Natranaeroarchaeum aerophilus: one gene and its partners. Each later gene encodes a partner of the first gene's protein in a complex. Links are inferred from orthologs where the notes say so. Each region holds a gene or a part of one and is shown in the gene's direction. Other genes may lie near its edges. The genes, in order: AArcSt11_RS01785, AArcSt11_RS14580 and AArcSt11_RS03910.

Evidence for each region.
Region 2: AArcSt11_RS01785 (region 1) and AArcSt11_RS14580 share a complex: the UniProt entries of both Methanocaldococcus jannaschii proteins name them as parts of the 30S ribosomal subunit. The link is inferred for Natranaeroarchaeum aerophilus from one-to-one orthologs.
Region 3: AArcSt11_RS01785 (region 1) and AArcSt11_RS03910 share a complex: the UniProt entries of both Methanocaldococcus jannaschii proteins name them as parts of the 30S ribosomal subunit. The link is inferred for Natranaeroarchaeum aerophilus from one-to-one orthologs.

Annotation. Positions count from the first base shown.
Region 1 is NZ_JAKRVY010000001.1:373,307-376,454, forward strand. What follows is about bases 5-2,997. They hold AArcSt11_RS01785 (30S ribosomal protein S19e), read left to right. Parts: upstream 5-1,272; coding sequence 1,273-1,722; downstream 1,723-2,997. Other genes in these bases: AArcSt11_RS01775 (site-2 protease family protein), read left to right, coding at 5-178; thiL (thiamine-phosphate kinase), read right to left, coding at 188-1,060; AArcSt11_RS01790 (DNA-binding protein), read left to right, coding at 1,852-2,205; AArcSt11_RS01795 (DUF7411 family protein), read left to right, coding at 2,207-2,812; AArcSt11_RS01800 (hypothetical protein), read right to left, coding at 2,825-2,997. In the rest of the region: more of AArcSt11_RS01775, read left to right, coding at 1-4; more of AArcSt11_RS01800, read right to left, coding at 2,998-3,037. UniProt on the Methanocaldococcus jannaschii protein: May be involved in maturation of the 30S ribosomal subunit.
Region 2 is NZ_JAKRVY010000010.1:12,230-15,156, reverse strand. What follows is about bases 119-2,890. They hold AArcSt11_RS14580 (30S ribosomal protein S27e), read left to right. Parts: upstream 119-1,296; coding sequence 1,297-1,485; downstream 1,486-2,890. Other genes in these bases: AArcSt11_RS14565 (proteasome assembly chaperone family protein), read left to right, coding at 2,492-2,890; AArcSt11_RS14570 (RNA-protein complex protein Nop10), read left to right, coding at 2,304-2,486; AArcSt11_RS14575 (translation initiation factor IF-2 subunit alpha), read left to right, coding at 1,504-2,304; AArcSt11_RS14585 (50S ribosomal protein L44e), read left to right, coding at 1,013-1,291; AArcSt11_RS14590 (HAH_0734 family protein), read right to left, coding at 643-897. In the rest of the region: more of AArcSt11_RS14600, read left to right, coding at 1-118; more of AArcSt11_RS14565, read left to right, coding at 2,891-2,927.
Region 3 is NZ_JAKRVY010000001.1:760,691-763,658, forward strand. Bases 37-2,849 are described here. They hold AArcSt11_RS03910 (30S ribosomal protein S12), read left to right. Parts: upstream 37-1,135; coding sequence 1,136-1,564; downstream 1,565-2,849. Other genes in these bases: AArcSt11_RS03900 (DNA-directed RNA polymerase subunit A''), read left to right, coding at 37-561; AArcSt11_RS03905 (NusA-like transcription termination signal-binding factor), read left to right, coding at 561-980; AArcSt11_RS03915 (30S ribosomal protein S7), read left to right, coding at 1,567-2,181; AArcSt11_RS03920 (DUF5781 family protein), read right to left, coding at 2,227-2,849. Outside these bases: more of AArcSt11_RS03900, read left to right, coding at 1-36; more of AArcSt11_RS03920, read right to left, coding at 2,850-2,968. UniProt on the Methanocaldococcus jannaschii protein: With S4 and S5 plays an important role in translational accuracy. Located at the interface of the 30S and 50S subunits.

The DNA of each region.
Region 1 (3,148 bases):
CGCTGGTTCTTTCATATGGCTATTCTGGGGTCTGATAGCGCTGTTTTTCGTCGCTGTCGGACCGGCACAGCCCCTTTCGGAATCGTCGCTCGGTCCGAAACGCATGGCTGTCGGTATGCTCACGTTCCTGCTTGCAGCACTCTGTTTCACGCCGGTCCCGTTCGAGGTCATCGGCTGAGTAACCGATTCACCCGTGCGTGTAGCCCCGATCCGGCAGTGTCTCCCCGTCGATCAACAGGTCCTGTTCAGTAACTCGACCGATCCGGGTGATCGGTACCGGTGAACGCTCGGCAACCGTTTCGACGGCGTCCTCGGGCACTGTAAAAACAAGCTCGAAGTCCTCGCCGAAAAAGAGGGCTGCTTCTCGGCGCTCGTCGTCACTGTCCGCTACTTCCTCGACGGCGTCTGCAACCGGGACGGCGTCGAACTCGATCTCGAATCCGCAGTCGCTTGCCTCGGCCAGCTGATGGAGCGATCGCGCCAGCCCATCGCTCGAATCCATCATCGCCGTAGCGTCCGGTGCAAGCGCCGTTCCTGCGGCTATCCTGGGGGTGAACTGGAAGAGTTCGTTCCCTCGCTCCCGATCTCCGGCCCGAAACAGCTCTAGCCCGGCGGCGCTCCGGCCAAATTCTCCCGTCACACAGACGACGTCACCCGGCTCTGCACCGCTTCGCAGCACCGGGTCGTCGGTTCGGCCGATCGCGGTCGTCGCGACAGTGAACTCGACGTGGTTGTCGAGGTCGCCCCCGACGTAGGCCCCGCCGACCAGCTCGCAGACGTCCCGGGCCCCCTCGACGAACTCGGTGAGCTCAGTCCGATCGAACTCGGGTGCAGCGTAGACGGCGACTGCAGCCGTGGCCGCTGCCCCCATCGCGGCGACGTCCGACAGCGACGCGCCGACGGCGCGCCAGCCTGCCGTGTATCGGCTCGTGCCATCGGGAAAGTCGGACCGCTCGTGAAGCATGTCGGTCGTGATGACCTGCTCGCCGACGACCGCTGCGTCGTCCCCGGCGGCTTCCAGTTCGGTTTCGAGCATCGACAGCGCGGCGCGCTCGTCCATGTCGGCTCCTTTGGTGAGCGATACAAAAAGCGACCCGGTCCGCACGAGGTCCCGTATCAACGATCCAAACGTACCGGTCACCGGTACGTTCGGGCCAGCTCGACAGACCTGACCGGCGTGTCGACGAGTTCGATTCCCACACAACGAGCCCCTGAACGCCAGCACGGCAACGATACGATGGTCTTAAATGGCGCGGCAGGGAAGAAATCCCTATGACAACGCTGTACGACGTACCTGCGGACGCGCTCATCGAGGCGCTCGCCGAGGAGATCGAGATCGAAGAACCCGACTGGGCCGAGTTCGCCACGACCGGCGTCGACGCCGAACTACCACCCGAACAGGAGGACTTCTGGGCCACCCGCGCCGCCAGCCTTCTCCGGAAGGTCGCGATCAATGGCCCCGTCGGCGTCGAGCGGCTCTCCACCGAGTACGGCGGCTCGAAGAACGGCTCGAACCGCTACCGCGTTGCCCCCGACAAGCGCGTCGACGGGAGCCAGAACGTCATCCGCACCATCCTCCAGCAGCTCGAAGACGAGGACCTCGTCACCACGGCCGACGGCGAAGGCCGCCGCGTCACGCCCGAGGGCGAGAGCCTTCTTACCGAGACTGCCGACGCCGTGATCGAGGATCTCGATCGCCCCGAACTCGAAAAGTACGCCTGAGCGTCCCGTAGTTTCGTTCTGTCCCCCTCTGCTTTCGCGTAGTCGCTACACTGTTGAGTGGTTCGGCTCTCAATTCCACCACCGCGTCCGTAATGATTTTGCCGCCAGCGAAGCATCGTCTAGATAGACATGAGTGGCAACCCCGACGAGGACCGGCTCGATGAGATCCGCCAGAAGAAGATGGAACAGCTCAAAGAACAACAGCAGGGCGAGGGCGACGCTGCGGAGGCCCAGCAGGCGCGACAGGAACAGGCCGACGCCCAGAAACAGGCGATGCTTCGCCAGCATCTCACCGATGGCGCGCGCAAGCGGCTCAACACCGTCAAGATGTCCAAGCCCGATTTCGGCGAGAAGGTAGAACGGCAGGTCGTCGCGCTCGCCCAGAGCGGTCGCGTGCAGGGACAGATCGACGAGGACCAGATGAAAGACCTGCTCGAAGAGCTCAAACCCGACTCCCAGAGCTTCAACATCCGGCGGCGGTAGGATGCGACTCGGCCTCCTCTTTAGCGGCGGGAAAGATTCCACGCTCGCCGCACTGTTGCTCGACGAGTTCTACGATCTGACGCTGGTCACCGCCCATTTCGGCGTCACCGACGACTGGCAACACGCCCGAGACACCGCGGAAACACTTGCGTATTCTTTCGAGCGCGTCGAACTCGACGAGTCAGTCGCCCACGAGGCTGTCGAGCAGATGCGCGCGGATGGCTATCCGCGAAACGCCATTCAGGACGTCCACGTTCACGCCCTCGAAACCGTCGCCGAGATGGACTTCGATGCGGTCGCCGACGGGACCCGCCGTGACGACCGCGTCCCCTCGGTGTCGCGTGCACAGGCCCAGAGCCTCGAAGACCGTCACGGGATCGACTACATCGCGCCGCTGTCGGGCTTCGGACGGGGCGCGGTCGACCGACTCGTCGACGCGACGTTCGACGTCACAGTCGGGCCGAGTGAGGAAATCCCTCGCTCGGACTACGAGGCGGAACTCCGTGCGCTACTGGCAGACGAGTATGGCTCCGAAGCGATCGGCGACGTCTTCCCCGATCACGAGCAGACCTACGTGACTGACGTGCGGTCGGGGCGTCCGGACTGACCTCCGCCGGGATCAGTCGCCGCCTGTCGGTACGATATCGTAGTACACCGTCACTCCGTCCGAGGTTTTGAACTCGTCGACGATCCGATAGCGGTCACCAAACGCCATCTCAGCCTCACCGGCGTTGTCGACGTTCACGATCACCGGCCATCCGCCTCCTGGCGACGGGTGCGCATCGAGTCCCTTTTCGCTCAGCTCGCTGACTGCCGCCTCCGGCGTACTCATGGATTCTCGTTCCCCTCGGGAGTATTTATGCTGTTCTTATGCGGCGATCTTTCGCCGTGGCCGTCTAGCATAAACGTATCGAGCACAATCCACTGGGTTCGGGATGGCTTC
Region 2 (2,927 bases), on another replicon or contig:
CGAAGACGAGTGGTCGATGATCAACGAGGAAGTCCGGGATGCACCAACACAGCTTCGGCACGGCAAGGGAATCGGGCTGATACTGACACAGTGGATCGTCGACGAGTTCGGCGGGTCAGTCCAGTATACCGAGCGGCCCGAAACAGGGAGTCTCGTTATCGTTCGTCTCCCTGCGGCGTCGGCTGCCGAGCAAAACGACTAACCCCCTCCCCGTGAGAGGTAGGTGTATGACACGTGTAGCGCTGATCGCACACGATGATAAGAAACCAGATATGATCGACCTCGCACAGGAACACGAGGAACTGCTGGAGCAGTACGACCTCCTCGCGACAGGGACGACCGGCAAGCGATTGATGGAAGAAACTGACCTTGATGTCGAGCGTAAGGAGTCCGGACCGCTCGGCGGGGACATGATGATCGGTGCGGAGGTCGCCGAGGGTATCCTCGACGGGATCGTCTTCCTGCGTGACCCGTTACGCGCGCAGGCCCACGAACCGGACATCTCAGCGCTGCTACGGATCTGTGACGTTCACGACACGGCCCTGGCGACGAACCTCGCTTCGGCGGAGTACCTGCTCAAGGGACTCGCGGATCGCCCGGTCCATCAGAGCGACTAGACCGGCTCGAATTTTCGACGCCGAACTATCCCGCTCGCTCGATGACGGTGACCTCACCGGCGTCGAGTCTGTCGACGTCGAGGAAGTGTGGGATGTACTCGCGTTTGTCGTAGCTCTCGCGCTCGTCTTCGGTTCCGGCGACACACCACAGCTGGACCTCGTCGGGGCCGTGCCAGTCACCGTTGCGGTTGATCTGGAACAGCGTCAGTTCCTCGCCATCGTGCTCGATGACGGCGTTGCGACGGATCCCGGGATCCCCGCGAATGATGAGACGCTTCATACGGAACCGTTCGTACGACCGTCAATTAAGCGCTTCGAGACCGAGCGGTGAGCCGTCCCGAACCAAACGGGTTTTAAGCGCCCGCGGATAACGAAACTCCAAGAGGCCGATATCTATGGAAATGCCACGCCGATTTAACACGTACTGCCCGCACTGCAACGAGCACTACGAACACGAAGTCGAGAAGGTTCGTACCGGTCGCCAGACCGGCATGAAGTGGATCGACCGACAGGAAAAGCGTAACAAAGGAATCGGGAACGACGGCAAGTTCTCGAAGGTGCCCGGTGGCGACAAGCCCACCAAGAAGACAGACCTCAAATACCGCTGTGGCGAGTGCGGCAAAGCCCACCTCCGTCCGGGCTGGCGTGCCGGTCGCCTGACGTTCCAGGAGTGATTACGATGGCAGGAAATTTCTACAAAGTCAAGTGTCCGGATTGCGAGAACGAACAGGTCGTCTTCGGCAAGGCCTCCACGGAGGTCTCGTGTGCGGTCTGTGGCGTCACGCTCGCCACGCCCACCGGTGGAAAGGCGGAGTTCGAGGGCGAGGTCCTCGACGTCGTCGAGAACCGTACTGCCGAGGCGCAGTGAGCGTCGAGGTGATCGACGATGAAATTTAGCGGCTGGCCAGAGTCCGGCGAGCTCGTCGTCGGCGAGGTCGACGAGATCGAGGACTTCGGCGTCTTCGTCGATCTCAAGGAGTACGACGACAAACGCGGCCTGACACACGTCAGCGAGGTCGCCTCCGGCTGGATCAAGAACGTCCGCGATCACGTCCGCGAGGGACAGACGGTCGTCTGCAAGGTCCTTGATGTCGACGAGGATGCCCAGCAGATCGACCTCTCGATCAAGGACGTCAACGACCACCAGCGCTCCGAGAAGATTCAGGAGTGGAAAAACGAGCAAAAAGCGGATAACTGGATGCTGCTCGCCTTCGGCGAGGACGTCGACGACGAGACCTACACTCGCGTCGCCAACGGGATCCTCGCGGAGTTCGGCAGCCTCTACGACGGCTTCGAGGAGGCCGCCATCCACGGTCACGAGGCGCTCGAAGGAACCGATCTCGACGACGACGACCTTGACGCGCTCGTCGAGACGGCTCGCGAGAACGTCTCGGTGCCCTACGTCAACGTCACCGGCTACGTCGACCTCGAATGTCCGACCCCGACCGGCGTCGACTCGATCAAAGAGGCGCTGAAAGCCGCCGAAGGAAACGGTGAGGTGCCCGACGAAGTCGACCTCGAAGTGACCTACGTCGGCTCGCCCGAGTACCGCATCAAGGTGCAGGCACCGAACTACAAGACCGCCGAGAGCGAACTCGAAACGAGTGCCGACCGCGGTATCGAAGCAATCGAGGGGATCGGCGGCACCGGCGAGTTCCATCGCGAACGCCGCACCGACGACGAGTAATGAAATCGGACATCCGGATCTGTTCGGCGTGGCGCGAGGCCCACGAACGCCCGGTGTACACCCTTTCTTCGAACTGTCCCGAATGCGGGGCCGGCGCGGTAAACAGCGCACCCGCGCCCTTTAACCCGGAGGATCCGCACGGCGAGTACCGACGCGCACTTAAGCGACGCGCCCGCGAGTAAGCGGTATGAACGAAGTCGATGTCGAGCGTGTCGAGAGCGCCGAGCTACAGGATCCGGTACTCATCGAGGGGCTTCCGGGGGTCGGTCACGTCGGGAAGCTCGCGGCCGAGCATCTGCTCGACGAGCTTGACGGGACGCTGGTCCGGCGCGTCTATTCGGATCAGTTCCCGCCACAGGTCGAGGTCGGTGATGATGGGGTCGCAGAGCTCACCTGTGCGGAGTTTCACGCCGTCGAGACGGAGGGTCGTGATCTCCTCGTCCTCTCGGGCGATCATCAGGCACAGAGCAACGAGGGCCACTACGAACTCACTGACACGTTCCTCGACATCGCCGAGGAGTTCGGCGTGAGCGAGGTGTACGCACTCGGTGGTGTTCCGACCGGCGAACTGATCGAGGAGTACGACGTGCTCGGCGCGGCATCCAATGAGGACGTCGTCGAGC
Region 3 (2,968 bases), 390 kb from region 1 along the record:
CTCGTCGAGGAGCTGCGAGAGATCACCTTCAAGGGGATCGAAGAGATCTCCCGTGTGGTGATCCGCAAAGAAGAGACCGAGGACGGCGAGGAGTTCGTCCTATACACCGAGGGGTCGGCCTTTGGCGACACACTCGCGATCGAGGGCGTCGATTCGTCACGGGTCACAACCAACAACATCCACGAGGTGTACCGACAGCTCGGCGTCGAGGCCGCCCGCGAATCTATCATCAACGAGACGATGGACACGCTCGAAGAGCAGGGGCTCGATGACGTGAACGTCCGGCACCTCATGCTGGTTGCAGACATCATGACGAATCCGGGGACGATCGAGTCGATCGGTCGTCACGGGATCTCGGGGAACAAGGACAGCGTGCTCGCCCGTGCGGCGTTCGAGGTGACGGTCAATCACCTGCTTGACGCCGCGATCCACGGCGAGGTCGACGATCTCGATGGCGTTACCGAGAACGTCATCGTCGGCAAGCCGATCAAACTTGGGACCGGCGACGTCGACCTCCGGATGGGATCGCTGGGTCCGGACGCCGAGTCGAGTTCGGACTGATGACAGTCACTCTGTCGGACGCCGCACGCCAGTATCTGGTCGCGTTCGAGGACGCGACCGGCGCGGAAGCCAGAGACTGTGTCGTCGAGGACGAGCGCGTACTGATCCTCGTGGCGACCGGCGACATGGCACAGGCGATCGGCCCCGGCGGGGAGACGGTTCGGAAGGCGGAAGCCCGAATCGGCAAGGACGTCAAGCTCGTCGAAGACGCCCCGACCGCCGAGGCGTTCGTGGCGAACGCACTCGCCCCCGCGGCGGTCTACAACGTAACGATCAGCGAGAACGACGGGCTGGTGGCATACGCCGAGGTCGCCGACGAGGACACCGGCGTCGCCATCGGCGAAGGCGGGGCGAACATCGAGGCCGCCCGCCTGCTGGCGGAGCGGCATTTCGATATCGAAGATATCCAGCTCACCTGAGCACGGAGTCGACTCGTTTTCACGCCCGCCGCACACCGCTACGACGACGAAACGCCTTCAGATTCCTTTATTCACCCCTGTCGAGGCACCTCACGCCGTAACTCCGGCTTCGAAAGGGGATGCTTAAGTGGCTCCGTCAGGTAGTCGGTGGTACTATGGCAAACGGCAAATACGCCGCGCGGAAGATCAAGAAGGACCGCCAGAGTGCGCGGTGGTCCGACTCGGAGTACGCGCGACGCGAACGCGGTCTCGGCGAGAAGTCCGACCCGCTGGAGGGTGCACCCCAGGGTCGAGGTATCGTGCTGGAGAAAGTGGGCATCGAGGCGAAACAGCCCAACTCCGCAATCCGGAAATGCGTCCGTGTCCAGCTGATCAAGAACGGCAAGCAGGTCACTGCGTTCTGTCCTGGCGACGGCGCAATCTCCTTCATCGACGAACACGACGAAGTCACCATCGCCGGGATCGGCGGTGCGAAGGGTCGTGCGATGGGTGACCTTTCCGGTGTCAACTACAAGGTCGAGAAGGTCAACGGCGTTTCGATGATCGAACTCGTTCGCGGAAACGCGGAGAAACCGGTGCGATAACGATGGCGGCAGAAGACCAGCCCGAACCTGACAAGCCCGCGGGCACCGACGACGACAGCGCAGTCGCAAAGCTGTTCGGCGAGTGGGAGGTCACGGGAATCAGCTACTCCGATCCCTCTACTGAACGGTACATCACGGTCACGCCGGTCGCCCACACGATGGGGCGTCACGCAGGCAAGCAGTTCCAGAAGTCCGAAATTTCGATCGTCGAGCGACTCATCAACCGATTGATGCAGACCGACGAGAACACCGGCAAGAAACAGCAGGCGCTCAACATCACGCGCGACGCCTTCGAGATCGTCCACGAGCGTACCGAAGAGAACCCGATCCAGGTGCTCGTGCAGGCCATCGAGAACGCCGCACCGCGCGAGGAGACCGTCCGCCTGAAGTACGGTGGCATCTCCGTCCCCAAGGCCGTCGACGTCGCGCCCCAGCGCCGCGTCGATCAGTCCCTGAAGTTCATCGCGGAGGGCGTCTACGGTTCATCGTTCAAGACGACGACTGACGTCGAAGAAGCGCTGGCAAGCCAGCTCATCGGTGCCGCCGATAACGACGTCAACACGTACGCCGTCAGCCAGAAAGAGGAGAAAGAACGCGTCGCTGCCGCCGCACGGTAACTCTACTCTCGATTCTTCGTTTTTCGCGTTTGCTACTGGCGAGACTCAGTCCGCGGCCTGCTCCGTTCCCGTCGCGTACGCCCGCGTGGCATCGACGAGATGTTTCCGGTAGTCGCTTGGGTCCGGATCGTCCTGTAGCTGCTTGAACCGACGTTTGAACCCGTCGAGATCGATGGCGGGCGCGTCTCGCGTGGCCGCCTCGGCAAGGTCGTAGAGGCGGTGGTCCGGTGCGAGGAGGTTATGACGCTCCAGCAAGGCGAGCGCGAAGGCGGCGTTGACGACGGTCATTTCGGGATCCGAGGCAGCAGTGAGCCGTCGAGCCGGTTCGTGCTGCCCGTCGAACTCCATGTCCCGGGCTGGTGGGGCGGTTGCGGGCTGATCGGCCAGCGCAGCGGCGAGTTTTGACTCGAAGAAGGTGACGAGCTTGTCAGCTGGGCCGACTGAGAGCGTGATATCGTCGGCGTAAATATCCTTCATATGATTAGCGATCTGGTAGCAGTGAGTGAGGGTGCGTCGCTCGACCGTCTTCCCGGCAAGGGCGAGAAACAATATCTCCTCGGTCGACTGGACGTGTGAGGCGTGGCCCTCCTCGTGGCGAAGCATATGTGAAAGCTCGTGGAGGGCGAGTTCCCGAGCCATCGTACTGGTCGCCGCCTGTGCGGAGATGTTCAGTACGTGGTGGTCCTCGTGGTGGCCGGTCCAGGTCCGTTCGTCCGGACTCTCCCGGACGTACACCTCGACCGGGCGATCGAGATCGTGTTCGGTTTCGAACAGGTCCTGTGCCCCG